3 regions of the Burkholderia seminalis genome follow, and region 1 is predicted to be linked to each of the others. Evidence: riboswitches for the same ligand, from Rfam matches in the RefSeq annotation. Region 1 holds a riboswitch; each other region holds the start of a gene.
What was found. A riboswitch is a leader RNA that binds a small molecule or an ion and turns the genes downstream of it on or off. The one in region 1 is predicted to bind cobalamin.

Region 1 (5,802 bases):
AGCCCGACGCCGATGATCGACCCGATCAGCGTATGCGAGCTCGACGAGGGCAACCCGAAATACCAGGTCGCGAGGTTCCACACGATCGCGGCGATCAGCAGCGCGAACACCATCGCGAAGCCCGCCCCGCTGCCGACCTGCAGGATCAGCTCGACGGGCAGCAACTGCAGGATCCCGAACGCGACGGCGCCGCTCGAGACCATCACGCCGAGGAAGTTCCACATGCCCGACCAGATCACCGCGACGTTCGGCGTCAGCGAATGCGTATAGATCACGGTGGCGACCGCATTCGCGGTGTCGTGGAAGCCGTTGACGAATTCGAAGCCGAGCGCGATCAGCAATGCCGCGCCGAGCAACAGGTACGGAAACAGCGAGCCTTCGCGGACCGGCGACAGATCGTCGAACAGGTGCGTGCCGATATAGAGGGCGCCGAGCACGAGCACCAGCAGGAACACGGCATAGCCGATCTGCCTGGTACGTTCGATGGAGCCGGCGTTGTTCGGGGCGGACGAAGCAGGTTGATTCATGACGGCATCTCGTGAGGGAACCGCGTCCGATCCTAGCGGTGACCAGCAGTCAGTTTGATGACAGTCGGGACCACGAACGGTGTGTCTTACGGGATGTAAGCTGATTGGCCGAATGCTCGGCGCTGCGTCGCCCTGATCGCTCACATAGTGGGCGCAACGGTGGTTGACGCACCGGCGTCGCGTCGGTCGTCATCCGGCGCGACCCATGACCAGCCGTCCGGCGAAGCGGCGAACGTCGTGCATGACAGCGGCGCGATGTCGAGACGCGCGGCCGCCGCCGGATCCATCCGCAGCACATGCGCGAGGGCCGCACGGACGAGCGGCGCGTGCGTGATCGCGATCACGTCGCGACCAGGCGGCAGCGCGTTCAACCATGTGCCGACCCGATGCGCGGCGGCTGCGAACGATTCGCCGCCGTGCGGCGAGGCGGACGGATCGCCGATCCACGCGGCAAGTTCGCCCGGCAGATCGCGTGCGAGGTCGCTCAGGCGCTTGCCGCGCCAGTTGCCGTAGTCGATGTCGCGCAGCGCGTCGTCGACGTCGGCGCGCAGCCCGAGCGCATCGGCGGTCTGCCGCGCACAGCATGCGGGGCTGCACAGCACGACGAGCGATCCGCCGGCGCGTGACCACCGGCCGCGCCACGCGGCAGCTTCGGCGCGCCCGCGCGCGTCGAGCGGATCGTCGTCGGGGAACGTGCCGGTGCGCATCGCCCGGGTCGATGCGTGTGCGATCAGGCGCAACGAGGCATGCAGGGTCATGTCGATGGTCGGATGATCCGGAACGGGACGTGATTGTCACCGCGCGATCACTTCAATACGCGCCCGTTCGCGCGTACAATTCGCCCGATACGAAACGCGGAAGCCGGTGCAATTCCGGCGCGGTCGCGCCACTGTAACCGGAGAATCGACGATCCCGGAAGCCAGACCTGCCTTCGTACCCATCCATCATTTGTCGGGGCGCGATTCCCCTGAGGTGCATCCATGAGCGAAGCAGTGCTGAAGCCGGCGGTCGTGCCGGCCCCCATCCCCGTCCGTGAACTGTTGCCCTGGGCCGTATTCGTCGGCCTGATCCTGTTGCTCGCCCTGTATTTCGTCGGCGCGGAACAAGGCGCGACGTCGCTCGTGCCGGGCATGTATGTCCACGAGTTCGTCCACGACGGCCGCCATCTGCTCGGCTTTCCCTGCCACTGACGCGGAGCACACGATGGTCGGAAAGCTGCTCATGCGCGGGATGCTCGCAGGCATCGCCGCGGGTCTCATCACGTTCGGTTTCGCGAAAATCGTCGGCGAACCGCAAGTCGATCGGGCGATCTCCCTTGAAGAAAAACTCGATGCCGCCAAGGGCGACGAGCCCGGGCACGATCACGATCACGAGGTCGAACTGGTCAGCCGCCACACCCAGGCCGGTCTCGGCCTGCTGACGGGCGTCGTGACCTATGGCGCGGCTTTCGGCGGACTGTTCTCGCTGGTCTTTGCCTATGCGTACGGGCGCGGCGGCCGCCTGCCGGCACGGCAGCTCGCCGCGTGGCTCGCGCTGGCGGCGTTCATCGCCCTCGTGATCGTGCCGAACATCAAGTACCCGGCCAATCCGCCGGCGGTCGGCGACCCCGATACGATCGGCCAGCGCACGGGCCTGTTCTTCCTGATGATCGCGATCTCGATCGCGACGATGGTGTTCTCGGTCGGCGTGCGCCGCCACCTGCTGGCGAAGCTCGGTCAATGGAACGCGTCGATCGTCGCGGGCCTCGTGTTCGTCGCGATCATCGCGGCCGTGCAGCTGGGGTTGCCGTCGTTCGACGAGGTACCGGCCGCATTCCCGGCTGCCTTGCTGTGGAAGTTCCGCGTCGCCGCGCTCGGGATGCAGGCGATCATGTGGACGACGATCGGCCTGCTGTTCGGTGCCTGGGTCGAACGCAGCGAACGCATCGCGATGCGCGCCTAGCGCAGCATGCGCGGCGCGCTCCACGTCGATTCGCGCGCCAGCGCGACGAACGCGGCCAGATAGTCGATCGATGCATCCGCCTCGCGGATGCCGAGGAAGATCTGCTTCGCGATTCCCTTCTTGCCGAGCTTGACCGGCACGACCGGCATCCGGTCGGCGTACTCGTCGGCCAGCCATCTCGGCAGCGCGGCCACGCCGCGCCCGCTCGCCACCATCTGCAGCATGATGTCGGTCGTCTCGATCGACTTGTGCCGCCTCGGCACGATGCCGGCCGGCGTCAGGAACTGGTTGTAGATGTCGAGCCGGTCGGTTTCGACGGGGTACGTGATCAGGATCTCGTCGGTCAGCTGCTCGGGCGTGACGTAGTCGGCGTTCGCGAACCGGTGCGAGTCGGCGACCACCAGCACCTGCTCGTAATCGAACACGGGATCGAAGCGCAACCCCGGCTTGTTCAACGGGTCGGGTGTCACGAGCACGTCGACGTCATGGCCGAACAGCGCGCCGATGCCGCCGAACTGGAAGCGCTGCTTCACGTCCACGTCGACGTCGGGCCAGCGCGACAGGTACGGCGACACGACCTTCAGCAGCCACTGGTAGCACGGGTGGCATTCCATCCCGATGCGCAGCGTGCCGCGCTCGCCCTTCGCGTACTGCTTCATCCGCTCCTCGGCGAGTTCGAACTGCGGCAGCAGCCGGTTCGCCAGTTTCAGCAGGTAGTGCCCGCCCTGCGTGAGCCGCAGGCCGCGGCCTTCGCGGTCCCAGATCGGCGTGCCGAGCTGCTGCTCGATCTTCCGGACGGTATGGCTGAGCGCCGATTGCGTGAGGTGCAGCGCATTGGCGGCCGCGGTCAGCGAGCCCTGGCGCTCGACTTCACGAATGACGACGAGATGGAATCGTTCCAGCATGGATGGGGGGCACGCAATGAATGCATGAACAACTTTAATGGATGAATGAAATAATGCCATTTTATTTCATGTGTTGAAATCCCTATGATGGCTGCCGGATCTTCAATTTTTCTCTGGACGGCAGCTTCATGGTCACGACACACAATCTCGGTTTCCCGCGCATCGGCGCGAAGCGCGAACTCAAGTTCGGTCTCGAGCGCTACTGGAAGGGCGAATCGTCGCGCGACGCGCTGAAGGCGCTCGGCGCCGAGCTGCGCCGGCGCCACTGGCACGATCAGCGCGACCTGGACCTGGCGCCGATCGGCGATTTCTCGTTCTACGACCAGGTGCTCGACATGAGCTTCACGCTCGGCAATCTGCCGAAGCGCGTGCAGGACTTCCACGGTGACGCGCTCGACAACGCCTTCCGCGTCGCGCGCGGCCGGTCGGCGCAATCGGCTGAAGAACACGCGGCGTGCTGCGGCGGCGTCGCGGCCAGTGAAATGACGAAGTGGTTCGATACGAACTACCACTACATCGTCCCGGAATTCCACGCCGACACGAACTTCTCGCTCGATCCGTCGCGCCTGCTGCAGCAACTGGCCGAGGCGACCGCGCAGGGCGTGAACGCGAAGCCGGTGATCCTCGGCCCCGTCACGTACCTGTGGCTCGGCAAGGCGAAGGACGATTCCGATCGCCTCGCGCTGCTGCCGAAGCTGCTGCCCGTGTACGGCGCGCTGCTCGACACGCTGACCGCGCAGGGCGTCGAATGGGTGCAGATCGACGAGCCGATTCTCGTGACCGAACTCGATGCCGAATGGCGCCAGGCCTTCCGCACCGCCTACGCGGTGCTGGAAACGCGCCGCATCAAGCTGCTGCTCGCGACGTACTTCGGCCAGCTTCAGGACAACCTGACGCTCGCGGCGTCGCTGCCGGTCGACGGCCTGCATGTCGACGCGATCAACGCCCGCGCCGAAATCGACGCGCTGGTTCGTGAGCTGCCGGCCGAACGCGTGCTGTCGGTGGGCGCGATCAACGGCCGCAACATCTGGAAGACGGACCTGAATGCGACGCTCGACTGGCTCGAGCCGCTCGCGAAGCAGCTCGGCGATCGCCTGTGGCTCGCGCCGTCGTGCTCGCTGCTGCACGTGCCGGTCGATCTCGCGAGCGAGGACAAGCTCGATGCGGAAATCCGTTCGTGGCTCGCGTTCGCGCTGCAGAAGCTCGATGAGCTGAAGGTGCTCGCGACCGCGCTGAACGAGGGCCGCGACAAGGTGGCCGGGGCGCTCGCCGCGAACGCCGCCGCGATCGCTTCGCGCCGCCGCTCGCCGCGCGTGAACAATCCGGCGGTGAAGGCCGCGATCGCGCGTATCGATGCGCAGCTCGGCAACCGCGCGAGCCCGTATCCGCAGCGTGCGTCGAAGCAGTCGGCGCGCCTGAACCTGCCGGCCTTCCCGACGACGACGATCGGTTCGTTCCCGCAGACCGCCGAAATCCGCCACGCGCGCAGCCGGTTCAAGGCCGGCGCGCTGGACGAAGCCGGCTACCGCACGGCGATGCAGGCCGAGATCGAACGCAGCGTCCGCGAACAGGAATCGCTCGAACTCGACGTGCTCGTGCACGGCGAAGCCGAACGCAACGACATGGTCGAATACTTCGGCGAGCAGCTCGACGGTTATGCATTCAGCCAGTTCGGCTGGGTGCAGTCGTACGGGTCGCGCTGCGTGAAGCCGCCGATTCTGTTCGGCGACATCAGCCGCCCGAAGGCGATGACGGTCGAATGGATCACGTACGCGCAGTCGCTGACGGACAAGCCGATGAAGGGCATGCTGACCGGCCCCGTGACGATCCTCAACTGGTCGTTCGTGCGCGACGACCAGCCGCGCTCGGTGTCGTGCTACCAGCTCGCGCTCGCGATCCGCGCAGAAGTGCTCGATCTCGAGAAGGCCGGCGTGCGCGTGATCCAGATCGACGAGGCCGCGCTGCGCGAAGGGCTGCCGCTGCGCCGCGCGCAGTGGGGCGAATACCTGAAGTGGGCGGTCGAGTCGTTCCGCATCACCGCGAACGGCGTGCGGGACGATACGCAGATCCACACGCACATGTGCTATTCGGAGTTCAACGACATCATCGCGTCGATCGCCGACATGGATGCGGATGTGATCACGATCGAGACGTCGCGCTCGGACATGGAGCTGCTCGACGCGTTCGACGATTTCAGGTATCCGAACGAAATCGGGCCGGGCGTGTACGACATCCATTCGCCGAACATCCCGACGCAGGATCATATCGTCGGGTTGATGAAGAAGGCGGCCGAACGGATTCCGGCGGAACGCCTGTGGGTGAACCCGGATTGCGGGCTGAAAACGCGGCAGTGGGCGGAGGTGATTCCGGCGCTGACGAACATGGTCGCCGCCGCGAAGACGTTGCGCGCCCAGGCGCGGTAACGTAGC
Region 2 (5,802 bases), 1.1 Mb from region 1:
GATGCGTCGGAATCCGGTGTGCCGTGCGAGAAACCGCCGGCGCCTTCGAGCGTCACGTAGCCCATGAAGAAGCCGCCGAGCAGGCGGATCGCATGGGCCTGCTCGGCTTCCGGCAGGTCGTAGCTGCGCAGCACGGCCGAGGTCATCCTGACGAGCCGCCCGCCCGCGCTTTCGGCGGCGCGCTCGGGGCTCACCGGATGGCGCGCGGCCGCAAAGCGACCGGGGTGTGCGCGCGCATAGTCGCGATAGACGTTCGCGAGCGCGGTCAGCGCATCCTTGCCGGTGCGGTCGGCCAGCGCATCGGCGGCGCGATCGGCCAGCTCCTGCAGCGCGAACAGCGCGATCCGGCTCTTGAGATCGTCGAAACTCGGGACATGGGAATACAGGCTGGCCAGCTTGACGCCGAAATGCCGCGCGAGCGCCGCGCCGGTGAGCGGCTCGAAGCCGGTTTCGTCGGCGAGCCGCGCGCCGGCTTCGACGAGTTTGTCTACGGTAATGCCGGCACGCGCCGTGACGAATGCTATGGAAATTAGTCAAAAAACTAATTCTATTAGTTTTTGCCGCGAAGTCAATTTCCCGTACGCCGCCGGCCACGCCGATCCGCCCCGGCGCCCGCGACGCAGGCGCCGGGGCGACCGGTCGTCAGAACGTGTAGGTGACCTTGCCGAACGCGGTGCGGCCGAGCGTGTTGTAGCCGTACGCGGTCATGTATTGCCGGTCGAACAGGTTCGACAGCGACGCCGACACCGTCAGGTGCGAATTGATCCGGTACGACGCGCGCAGGCTCACCGTCAGGTACGACGGCAGATACGTCGTGTTGGCCGGGTCGTCGAACGTCGTGCCGCCGTAGAGCAGCGATGCGCCCGTGCTCAGCGCGTGGAGCTTCAGTTCGTCCCACGTGTGGTCGACGCTGAGGCTGACCGTCTGACGCGGCCGGCGGTTGAGCCAGGTCTGGTTGGTCTCGTCCTGCGGATTCAGGAGGCCGACGGCCAGACTCACCGGCGTCGAGCGGCCGATCGTCCCCTTGTACGACAGGTCGATGCCGCGGATGTGCGAGCGGCCGATGTTCATCGGCGAGAACGTTGCCGGGTTGTACGCGATCAGGTTGTTGACGTGCGTGTCGTAGACCGCCGCCGAGAACGTGCCGTACGACGTGTTCGCGTCGAGCGCGGCCTCGACCGACGTGCTGCGTTCCGGGCTGAGGTTCGGATTGCCGTAGCCGGGGTAGTACAGGTCGTTGAAACTCGGCAGGCGGAATGCGTTGCCGTACGACACGCGCGCGGTGTAGACCGGCGTGATCGTCCACGACAGCGCGGCGTTGCCGGTGTTCACGCCTTGCCCGGCGATGATCTCGCGACGCCCCGCGAGGAACAGCGTCACGCTGCCGAGCGTGGCCGACTGATGCAGCGAAAACGCCGAGTCGTTGCGCGTCGGTATGCCGCCGGGCGCGTCGATCGGCAGGAATGCCTGTTCGCGCGTGAAATCGTAGGCGAGCTTCGTTTCGCCCGACAGCGGCAGGCCGAACAGGCGGAACCCGTGCGCCTGATGGGTCAGCGACGTCGACGTGCTGATGCGCTGCGAATTGATCTGGTCGGTTGCGAGGGCCGGATTGTCCGCGTAGATGAACTGGCGGTCGTTCGCATAACCGAACGACTGGTCGAACTGCGTATCGGGCGTGATGTCGAGATGAAATGCGACGCCGGTCGTCAGCTGGTGATCGAGCTCGCGATTCGCATAGCCGCTGTTGTCGTAGGACAGGTCGGAGCGGTGATACAGCGCGAACGTCGAGATCGACCAGTTGTCGCGCGCATAGCCGAGCCGCGCATCGAGATCCTGCGCGTGATACGGATTGCGGCCGGCTTCGTGACCGTAGAAGAAGGGCCGCGTCGCATCGATGCCGGCCGTGTTGTAGTCGTGCAGCCCCAGCGAGTAGGTGACACCGCCGAGCGCGGCCAGCGGCCCTGTCGACGGCAGGGTGCCCGACGTGCGGAACTGCGTGTCGAACGTCTTGTTCGATCCGCCGCCGAACGACACGGTGGTCTGGTTCGGCCGGTTGGCGGCGCGGCGCGTGAAGAGCTGCACGACGCCGCCCATCGCGTTGCTGCCGAACGATGCGGCGGCCGGGCCCGAAATCACTTCCACGCGTTCGAACGCGTCGGTCGGCAGGTCGGCCCACGGCGCGATGCCGGTGGTCGGCGAGCCGATCCGGATCCCGTCGATGAACACGGCGACCTGGCTGGCCGACGAGCCGCGGATGCTGACCGACGCGGACGAGCCGGGGCCGCCGCTCTGCGAGACGGTCACGCCCGGCAGCGTCGCGAGCGCCTGCGTGATGCTCGGGTCGGTCGACGACAGCCGGTCGAGATCTTCTCGCGTAAGCACCTGCGTCGACGCATAGCGCCGGTCGAACGATTCGGGCAGGTGCCGCGTGTCGGTCACGCTGATCGTCGGCAGATCGGCGCCTTCCGCGGGCTGGGCGGGCGGCTGGAGCGCGGTATCGCCGGCGGCATGGGCGAGCGGGGTGAGCAGCGCGGTGGCGGCGGATGTGGCGAGCAGGTAACGAAGGTTCATCAGACAGCGAGAGAAAGCGTGTGGCGCGTAGGGCGGTCGCGAGCGAAGGGCGGGCAGGTTGCGCATGCCGACGGCGTGTCGGCGCGACGCTTCCGGCAGGGAAGCGGATTCGGGAACGAAGGACATCTGACGGATCCTGAGGTCGGGTCGTCCATGCAACGGGCGACCGCCAACGGCGGCGCTTGCGCATCGGGACACCCCGCCCGGTGCGGCTGCTGGACCTCGGGTCGATGGCAGGTCTCCTGGCTCGCGGGTCGTCATCCGTGCGGACCTTCCCGGTTTCCCAGTGGCGCGCAGTGGCACGGATTCGCCGCTCACAGTTGCGGGGGCAGCCGCAGATTCGAGTCGTTGCCCGTTCTGCGTTCCCTTTTGATCCCATCGCTGGGAACCATCAGCGCGCAAGGGTAATGGCGTGCGCTCCCGCACGTCAATTGCCGCGCCGCGCGAGGGTGCGAAAAAACGTCATTCTCCGGCAAGCGCTTTCCGAATCCTTTCGCTTGTGTGTTGGTGTCGAGTTTCTCGTCTGATGAATCGGGAGGGGCAAGCGGCATGCGAGCCGCGTCGTATCGAAGGCGAAACCGTAGGTTGTCCGGTCGACGTCAGCCGGCGCGTTGAGCAGCCCGGGCAGCGGCACAGCGTTGTCGCGGCGCGGATCGCCGAGCCGCATGCCGGTCGGTCGCCGCGGTTGCACGATCGGCCAGCCGAACAGCTGCAGATCGCGGAACAGCCCGCACCGACGACATCCTCGCCGCACGCGACCCGTCGCTGCCGGCGTTCTGATTGCCGGCGGGGCCGGGCGCGGCAGCGGCGCCCGGCGCGCGCCGTTACATGTGCGTGCCGGCGTGCGCGCGGCCGCCCGGGTCGCCGCCCCGATCGGGCGGCGTATTGTTCTGATCGATCTTCGCGAGCACGAAGCCGGCGTGCGGCAACGCGCCGGGCGAGCGGTGCATCGCTTGCGCGACGACGTCGTGCGGCGATGCGGCGGGGAAACCGGATGACGTCGCGCCCGGTTGGGCGAACGCCGGAAGGGAGGCGACCGCCAGGGCGGCGGCGACGATCGCGTGCGTGTTCATGGTGGCTCCTTCACGACTGACTGCGGGCAACGTCATCAGTCTAGGGCGCGAAACTTAACGCGTCGTGAAGGTGCCATGGCGCACGGATGACAGGATGTTCATGTGCGCCGCGACGCTCAGGCCGGCGTCGACACCAGTGCGCAGAAGTTCTCGAGATCGACGTTGCCGCCGCTGATCACGACGCCCACGCGCTTGCCCTGCAGCGCGTCCTTCATCCGTCGCGCGGCGGCGAACGCCAGGCAGCCGGTCGGCTCGACGACAATCTTCATACGGGTGGCGAAGAAGCGCATGCAGTCGATCAGCTCCGCGTCGGTCGCGGTCAGGATGTCGTCGACGTCGCGGCGGAGGATCGGGAACGTCAGGTTGCCGAGGTATTGCGTCTGCGCGCCGTCGGCGATCGTGCGCGGCGTGTCGATCCGCACGATCGCGCCGGACCGGAACGATTGCTGGCCGTCGTTGCCGGCTTCGGGTTCCACACCGTACAACTTCGCGTGCGGCGACAGCGCGCGGGTCGACAGCGCGGTGCCCGACAGCAGCCCGCCGCCGCCGAGCGGCGCGAACACCGCGTCGAGCGGGCCGACTTCGTCGAACAGTTCCTTGGCCGCCGTGCCCTGGCCGGCGATCACGTCCGGATGGTCGTAGGGCGGCACCAGCGTGAGTCCGTGCCGTTCCGCAAGATCGCGCCCGATCTGCTCGCGGTCCTCGGTGTAGCGGTCGTAGGTCACGACGTTGCCACCGTAGCCACGCGTCGCGGCCATCTTCGCGGCCGGCGCATCCTGCGGCATCACGATCGTCGCGGGAATACCGAGGATGCGCGCCGACAGCGCGATCGCCTGGGCATGGTTGCCGGACGAGAACGCGACGACGCCGTGGCGGCGCTGTTCGGCGTTGAAACGCGACAACGCATTGAACGCGCCGCGGAACTTGAAGGCGCCCATGCGCTGCAGGTTCTCGCACTTGAAGAACACCTGCGCGCCGAGCGCTTCGTCGATCGTTCGCGACGTCATCACCGGCGTGCGGTGCGCATGGCCTTCGAGCCGGGCCGCGGCCGCGGCGACGTCGTCGTACGTGGGGAGGGTCGGAGAGTTCATGGTTGCTCGAGAGTCGGAAAGGTCAGTCAACTGGAAAGCAGGGCCCCGCGTCACTTCGCGTCGTTGTAGACGGTCGCGCGCGAGACGCCGAGATGCTGCGACACGATCTCCATCGCGCGGCGCACCTCGAGGAAGCCGTCGGCCTTCAGCGTCTGCAGCAGCTCGCGGCGCTGGTCGGTCTTCAACTCGCGCGGCGTCGTCGCGAGGCGCGTCGCGAACGCGTCGATGCGCTGCCGGATCGCGTCCGCCCCGGCCGGATCGAGCGTGTCGACGACGGCCTCGCCGTCCGTGCGGCAGAACTGGTTCAGCATGCCCTGGAAGCCGCGGAACAGCGTGACGTCCGCATTCAGGCACAGCGCGGCCACGTAGCGCCCGGTTGAATCCTTGATGCCGATCGACGTGCTTTTCGCGGTGCGGCCGTCCGCGAAGCGGTTCGGGTAGTTCGCGAGCACCTGCGGGAAATCGTCGTCGGCGATGCGGGCGAGGCCGAGTTCGGTCGCGGGATCGCCGACCGCGCGCCCGGACAGGTTGTTGTGGATCGCGAGGATCGCGTGTTCCGGCGTGCGCAGGTCGTGCACGACGACCTCGGTGAACGGCGCGAACATCTCGCCGAGCCCTTCGGCGATGCGCTGCACCTGTTCGATCAGCGACGCCTGTTCGGACGACGGTGGCGTGCGGCGCGTGCTCATGCGTTTTCCCGGGGCGACGGGGCGTCGGCCGTTTCCGGCCGCGTGATGTCGGCCAGCAGCGGCCGGGCGATCCGCACGTAGTCGGCCGAGTCGAGCACGACCGAGCGGTCGAGGCGGCCCGCGTTGAAGGCGATCTCCGCGTTGCGTTCGACCAGCGCGGGATCGACGACGAGCGTGACGTTCGCGTCGAATACGAACGGCGGCACGGCGCCCATCACGCAGCGCGTGACGGCGGCCGCGACATCGGGCGACGCGAGCGTCGCCTTGCGGCGGCCAACTGCCTCGGCAACCTTGCGGAAGTCGATCTTCAGGTGGCCGGGGATCACGGCGAGCGCGGTCGCGTCGCCGCCGTCCTTGAACGTGCAGAGCATGGCCTTC
Region 3 (5,802 bases), on a different replicon from region 1:
TGCGATGCGATCTTCGCGATGCACAACATGCCGGGCTTCCCCACCGGCCAATTCGGTTTCCTGCCGGGGCCGTTCATGGCGTCGTCGGATACCGTCGTCATCGACGTGCAAGGCCGCGGCGGCCACGGCGCGGTGCCGCACAAGGCGATCGATCCCGTCGTCGTGTGCGCGCAGATCGTGCTGGCGCTGCAGACGATCGTGTCGCGCAACGTATCGCCGCTCGACATGGCGATCGTCACGGTCGGCGCGATCCACGCGGGCGACGCGCCGAACGTGATTCCCGATCGCGCGCAGATGCGCCTGTCGGTGCGCGCGCTGAAGCCCGACGTGCGCGACCTGCTCGAAACGCGCATCAAGGAAGTCGTCCACGCGCAGGCCGCCGTGTTCGGCGCGACCGCGACGATCGACTACCAGCGCCGCTACCCGGTGCTCGTCAACGACGCGGAAATGACGGCGTTCGCGCGCGGCGTGGCGCGCGAGTGGGTCGGCGATGCAAACCTGATCGACGGGATGGTGCCGCTCACCGGCAGCGAGGATTTCGCGTTCCTGCTCGAAAAGCGGCCGGGCTGCTACCTGATCATCGGCAACGGCGACGGGGAGGGCGGCTGCATGGTGCACAACCCCGGCTACGACTTCAACGACGCGGCGCTGCCGACCGGCGCGTCGTACTGGGTCAAGCTGGCCGAGGCGTTTCTGGTGTGACGCGGTTTCGCGAACGTCGTCGTTGCCGGGCTCGCATGAGCTTTTCCGGCCGCGACGGATGTGCTCGGATTTGACGCTCCTTGACATCGGCGGGACAGGTCGCGTGCTACGCTGCGCGCGACGCCGGATCGGCTCGATGAATACAGGTGTGAATGACATGCGAAAACAGCTTCTGACCGTGCTGACGGCCTGTGCGGTGGGCGTTCTGGCGGCCGGGTGTGACGACCAGAAGGTGGCGGACGCGGTGAATTCGATCAAGCCCGACCCGCTCGCGTTCGGCAAACTGCAGCCGGGTGTCTCGACGACCGAGGACGTGCTCCGCCAGGCAGGCAAGCCCGAGATGGTCAGGCAGGGCGACGACGGCTCGCAGCGCTTCGAGTACCCGCGCGGCCCGTACGGCACGCGTACCTACATGCTCGATTTCGGGCCGGACGGCCGGCTCGTGTCGATCACGCAGGCGCTGACCGCGGCCAACATCGCGAAAGTCGTGCCCGGCATGTCGAAGGACGACGTGCGGCAACTGCTCGGCAAACCGACCGAAGTCGCGCAATACGCGTTGAGCCATGAAGAGGTGTGGAGCTGGCACTGGGCCGAGGGCGGCGTATCGGGCGACGCGATGTTCAACGCGCATTTCTCGCCCGACGGCACCGTGATCCGGACGTCGCGCTCGGAGGCGCCGGGGCGCGAAAAGCCCTGACGTCGCGGCACGCACGCAGGCTGTTCCGTCAGAATGCCGTGCCGCCGAACAGGGCCGCCGCCATCTCCGGATTCGACGGCCAGTACATGTGCATGTACGTCGCGACGATCGCGCCGCAGCGGTAGACGGCTTCGCCGCTGCCCGGCGCGCCGTCGGGGCGCGCGGCGCTCGCGACCGGCACCAGCGGCGTCGCGAACCGCGAATAGTGGAACGTATGGCCGCGCATCGGCCCGTTGCGCGTCTCGAGTTGCTGCATGCCGAGCGCCGCGAACCGGCGCTGCATCGTCGCATGACCCGGCAACACGCCCAGCATCGGCGTCGTCACGCCGTCCACGTCGGTCAGCGATTCGCACAGATACACCATCCCTCCGCATTCCGCGACGATCGGCCGGCCGGCCGCCGCGTGCGTGCGAATCGTCCGCGCGGTCCCGGCATTCGCCGCGAGCGTCGCCGCATGCAATTCCGGATAACCGCCCGGCAGGAACAGCGCGTCGCAATCGTCGGGCACCGGTTCGTCGGCGAGTGGCGAGAAGAACCGCAACGCCGCACCGAGCGCATCCAGCAGCGCGAGGTTCGCCGGATAGATGAACGAGAACGCCGCATCGCGTGCGACGGCGATCCGCTTGCCCGCAAGCACGCGCGGCAGCGGCGCCGCGGCGTCCGGTGCCGCGAACGCGACGGCCGGCGGCAATTCGGCGAGCGCCGTCCGCGCGAGCACGTCGGCCGCGCGCTCGAGCCGCGCGTCGAGATCGTCGATGTCGGCCGGTTGATGCAGGCCGAGATGCCGCTCCGGCAGCGTGATGCCCGCATCGGCCGGCACGTGTCCGAGCCAGCGGAGGTCGCCGGGCAGCGCCTGTTGCAGCAGTTCCGCATGCCGCGCGGAGCCGACGCGGTTTGCCAGCACGCCGTGAAACGGCAGTGTCGGCCTGAACCGGGCGAGCCCGAACGCGATCGCCGCGAATGTCTGCGCCATCGCCTTCGCCGAAATCACCGCGACGACCGGGACGCCGAACGCGGCCGCGAGATCGGCGCTGCTCGGCGTGCCGTCGAACAGCCCCATCACGCCTTCGATCAGGATCAGATCCGCGTCGCGCGCGGCATCGGCGAGCAGCGCGCGGCAGCCGGTTTCGCCGACCATCCCGAGATCGAGCGCATGCACGGGCGCGCCGCTCGCGCGCTCGAGCAGCATCGGATCGAGAAAGTCGGGCCCGGTCTTGAACACGCGTACGCGGCGGCCGAGCCGGCGGTGCAGCCGTGCAAGACCGGCCGTCACCGACGTCTTGCCCTGGCCCGACGCGGGTGCGCTGACGAACAGCGCGGGGCAGGCCGGCACGCTCAGAACTCCACGCCGCGCTGCGCCTTCACGCCTTGCTCCTTGTACGGGTGCTTGACGAGCCGCATTTCGGTGACGAGGTCGGCCGCGTCGATCAGCGCATCGGGCGCGTGCCGCCCCGTGACGACGACGTGCACCGAAGCGGGACGCGCGACGAGCGTCGCGAGCACTTCGTCGAGCGGCAGGTATTCATACTTCAGCACGGTGTTCAGCTCGTCGAGGATCACCATCCGGTAGTCGCCGCTCTCGATCATCCGGCGCGCCTCGTCCCAGCCCTTGCGCGCGGTCGCGATATCGGCGTCGCGGTTCTGCGTGTTCCACGTATAGCCGTCGCCCATCGTCACGAAATCGCATTCCGCGACCGCGCCGAGAAAGTCGCGCTCGGACGTATGCAGCGCGCCCTTGATGAACTGCACGACACCGAGCCGCATGCCGTGGCCGAGCACGCGCACGGCCATGCCGAACGCGGCCGTGCTCTTGCCCTTGCCGTTGCCGGTATTGACGATCAGCAGGCCCTTTTCCAGGGTGGCGGCGGCCTGCTTCTTCTCGTGGCCGGCGCGGCGGCGTTCGGTCATCCGCTGATGGGATTCGGCATCGGTCTTCATCGGAAATCGTCCTGTCGAAAGCGAAACAAAGGGTTCAGAGCGGGCCGGCGAGGGCAACCGTCACGCCGTCCCGGATGGATTTGGGGCCCAGCAGCCGGCCATGCGGCGCCGCGAGCTGCGCGCAGGGTTCGGCCACGCCCGCCACCCCGAAGCGCGCCAGCGCGGCGTCCGACGGGCCGCTCGCGGCCAGTTCGGGACGGCTCGCCAGCTGCGCCGCGTCGAACGCGACGAGCGGCCAGCCGCGGCGCGCGCACAGCATGCGCAGCGCCCGCGCACACGCCTTGTCGGCGAGCGTCGCGACGAGCGCCGGTTCGGCGGCCGGGTAACGCGCCAGCGCCGCACGGATCGCGGCATCGAGCTGCGCGGCCGTGACGCCCGCGCGAAAACCGATGCCGAGCGCGACGCGCATCATGCGCGGCCGCCGAGCGCCGCACGCACGGCCGGATCGTCGGCAAGCGCCGCGACGCGGCCGATCACGACGATGGCCGGTGAACCGATGCCGGTTGCGCCGACGCGTTCGACGAGCGTGTCGAGCGTCGCGAGGACCTGCCGCTGCTCGGGGCGGGTCGCATGCTCGATCGCCGCGCACGGCGTATCGCCGGGCAGGCCGCCGCCGCGCAGCGCGGCGGTGATCGCGTCGAGCCGGCGGATGCCCATGTAGATCACGATCGTCATGCGCGTGGCCGCGAGCGCGCGCCAGTCGGGCTCGTCGGCGCCCGCGCCGTGGCCCGTGACGAAGATCACGCCCTGCGCGGCGCCGCGCTGCGTGACCGGGATGCCGAGCGCGGCCGGCGCGGCAATGCCTGCGGTGATGCCGTTCACGATCTCGACCGCAAAACCCGCCGCGCCCAGCGCGGCCAGTTCCTCGCCGCCGCGGCCGAACACGAACGGATCGCCGCCCTTGAGCCGCGCGACGCTGCGGCCCGCCCGCAAGTGCGCGAGCATCGCGGCGACGATCGCTTCCTGCGGCGTCGACGCATGGCCGCCGCGCTTGCCGACGTGCTCGACCTGCGCATCGGCGCGTGCATGGCGCAGCACGTCGGGATTCACGAGATCGTCGACGAGCAGCACGTCGGCCGCGCCGATCGCACGCACGGCCTTGAGCGTCAGCAGGTCGGCGTCGCCGGGGCCGGCGCCGATGAGCCACGCGCGGCTCATCGCACGCGGCACGGCACGCACCGTGTCGAAACAGTGGAAAGGAACAGGCGGGCGGCACATCGGCGGCCGGCGGGCAGGCAGTGCATGACGGATCGGACGAAGCCCGCGCGGACGCGGGCGGAATGCGCACCCCATCCGTCCCCCGCGGATCGGGCGTTCGGCGAGCATTGGGCTCGCCCCTTGCGTCGGCCGGTATCCGGGCTGGCCGCTTGCCAGGCCGCAGCCTTCCCGCCCGGTGAAGGGCAGTGGCATCGCGGGCGGCCTGGGCGCGTGCGCGGGGAGCGCGGCGCGCGGGCGGCGTACCGTTGCGGGGACAGCACAGGCCGGGCGGTCGTCCGCCTCCTGTTTCCCGTTTAACTGCATGCACGGAATGCGCATGCGAGCACCGAACGCGGCGCATACGATAGCACAGCGGTTCGCCCGCGCGAACCGGCCACGGCCGGCCTCCGGCACGGTGCGCCGGCGGTGCGCAACGCAGTCCGGCGCCCCGTGCCGCCTTGACGCTCCCGGCCCCGCCGCCTACACTCGCACGCGTTTTGGTGCTCGCGCGTGCCGCTCCGGCGCGCGCAGTTAAACGGGAAACAGGGAGCCTGCCTGCACCGCAGTCGAGCCAACCTGTGCTGCCCCCGCAACGGTAAGCGAACGTGTCGCGCGCGAGCGCGATGCAGCGCCGCTTCGCCGCCTGCCGCGTGCAGGCGGACGACCGCCACTGGATGCCGCGCGCATCCGGGAAGGCGAAGCGGCGTGTTCGCCAGCCCGGATACCGGCCTAAACGTTGGGGTTCAGCGCCGCGGGGAGGCGGCGCATCGTCCACGGCCGCAGCAGGCCCGACGCCCGGGGTGTTCCGCTTCCTCCGCCGATCAGCCCCCCGCGCGAACGCGCCGGGCCGGGACGGCGAACGGCAGGCGGCGCGGGCAGGGCCGGCGGCAGCCGTGTTGGCATTCACGATGTCGACCGTTCGCAAGGAAGCACCATGTCCGATTCGTTGTTCCGCCCGTCGCGCGGTTGTTCGCGCGGATCGCGCGGCGGTCTGCCTGCGCGTCGCCCGATGAATGGCCTCGCCGCCGCCAACGCGACGATCCCGTCCTGATTCCCTCTTCGACACCGGACCTACCATGACCCTACGCAAGCTTCCCGTCACGATCGTCACGGGCTTTCTCGGCAGCGGCAAGACGACGCTGATGCGCCACATCCTGCAGCACGCCGCGGGCCGCCGCATCGCGGTGATCGTCAACGAATTCGGCGAGCTCGGCATCGACGGCGAGATCCTCAAGGGCTGCGGCATCGGCTGCGAGGACGCCGACGGC

Region 2: another riboswitch for cobalamin. It lies ahead of WJ12_RS27980 (TonB-dependent receptor domain-containing protein); the one in region 1 lies ahead of WJ12_RS32490 (CbtB domain-containing protein).
Region 3: another riboswitch for cobalamin. It lies ahead of cobA (uroporphyrinogen-III C-methyltransferase); the one in region 1 lies ahead of WJ12_RS32490 (CbtB domain-containing protein).

The regions. Positions count from the first base shown of each region.
Region 1 covers NZ_CP013400.1:2,686,161-2,691,962, reverse strand. The annotation lists gene WJ12_RS32500 (inorganic phosphate transporter) at 1-527, opposite strand, end outside; gene WJ12_RS32495 (histidine phosphatase family protein) at 668-1,285, opposite strand; cobalamin riboswitch at 1,336-1,474, shown strand; gene WJ12_RS32490 (CbtB domain-containing protein) at 1,508-1,717, shown strand; gene WJ12_RS32485 (CbtA family protein) at 1,731-2,468, shown strand; gene WJ12_RS32480 (LysR family transcriptional regulator) at 2,465-3,373, opposite strand; gene metE (5-methyltetrahydropteroyltriglutamate--homocysteine S-methyltransferase) at 3,502-5,796, shown strand.
Region 2 covers NZ_CP013400.1:1,625,914-1,631,715, reverse strand. The annotation lists gene WJ12_RS36955 (TetR-like C-terminal domain-containing protein) at 1-269, opposite strand, end outside; gene WJ12_RS36950 (hypothetical protein) at 198-533, shown strand; gene WJ12_RS27980 (TonB-dependent receptor domain-containing protein) at 643-2,571, opposite strand; cobalamin riboswitch at 2,787-2,979, opposite strand; gene WJ12_RS27975 (hypothetical protein) at 3,396-3,644, opposite strand; gene WJ12_RS27970 (threo-3-hydroxy-L-aspartate ammonia-lyase) at 3,761-4,735, opposite strand; gene WJ12_RS27965 (helix-turn-helix transcriptional regulator) at 4,786-5,424, opposite strand; gene WJ12_RS27960 (YbaK/prolyl-tRNA synthetase associated domain-containing protein) at 5,421-5,802, opposite strand, start outside.
Region 3 covers NZ_CP013398.1:1,811,958-1,817,759, forward strand. The annotation lists gene WJ12_RS08175 (M20 aminoacylase family protein) at 1-702, shown strand, start outside; gene bamE (outer membrane protein assembly factor BamE domain-containing protein) at 860-1,399, shown strand; gene WJ12_RS08185 (cobyrinate a,c-diamide synthase) at 1,428-2,732, opposite strand; gene cobO (cob(I)yrinic acid a,c-diamide adenosyltransferase) at 2,735-3,337, opposite strand; gene WJ12_RS08195 (cobalamin biosynthesis protein) at 3,372-3,749, opposite strand; gene cobA (uroporphyrinogen-III C-methyltransferase) at 3,746-4,555, opposite strand; cobalamin riboswitch at 4,666-4,901, opposite strand; cobalamin riboswitch at 5,016-5,281, shown strand; gene cobW (cobalamin biosynthesis protein CobW) at 5,611-5,802, shown strand, end outside.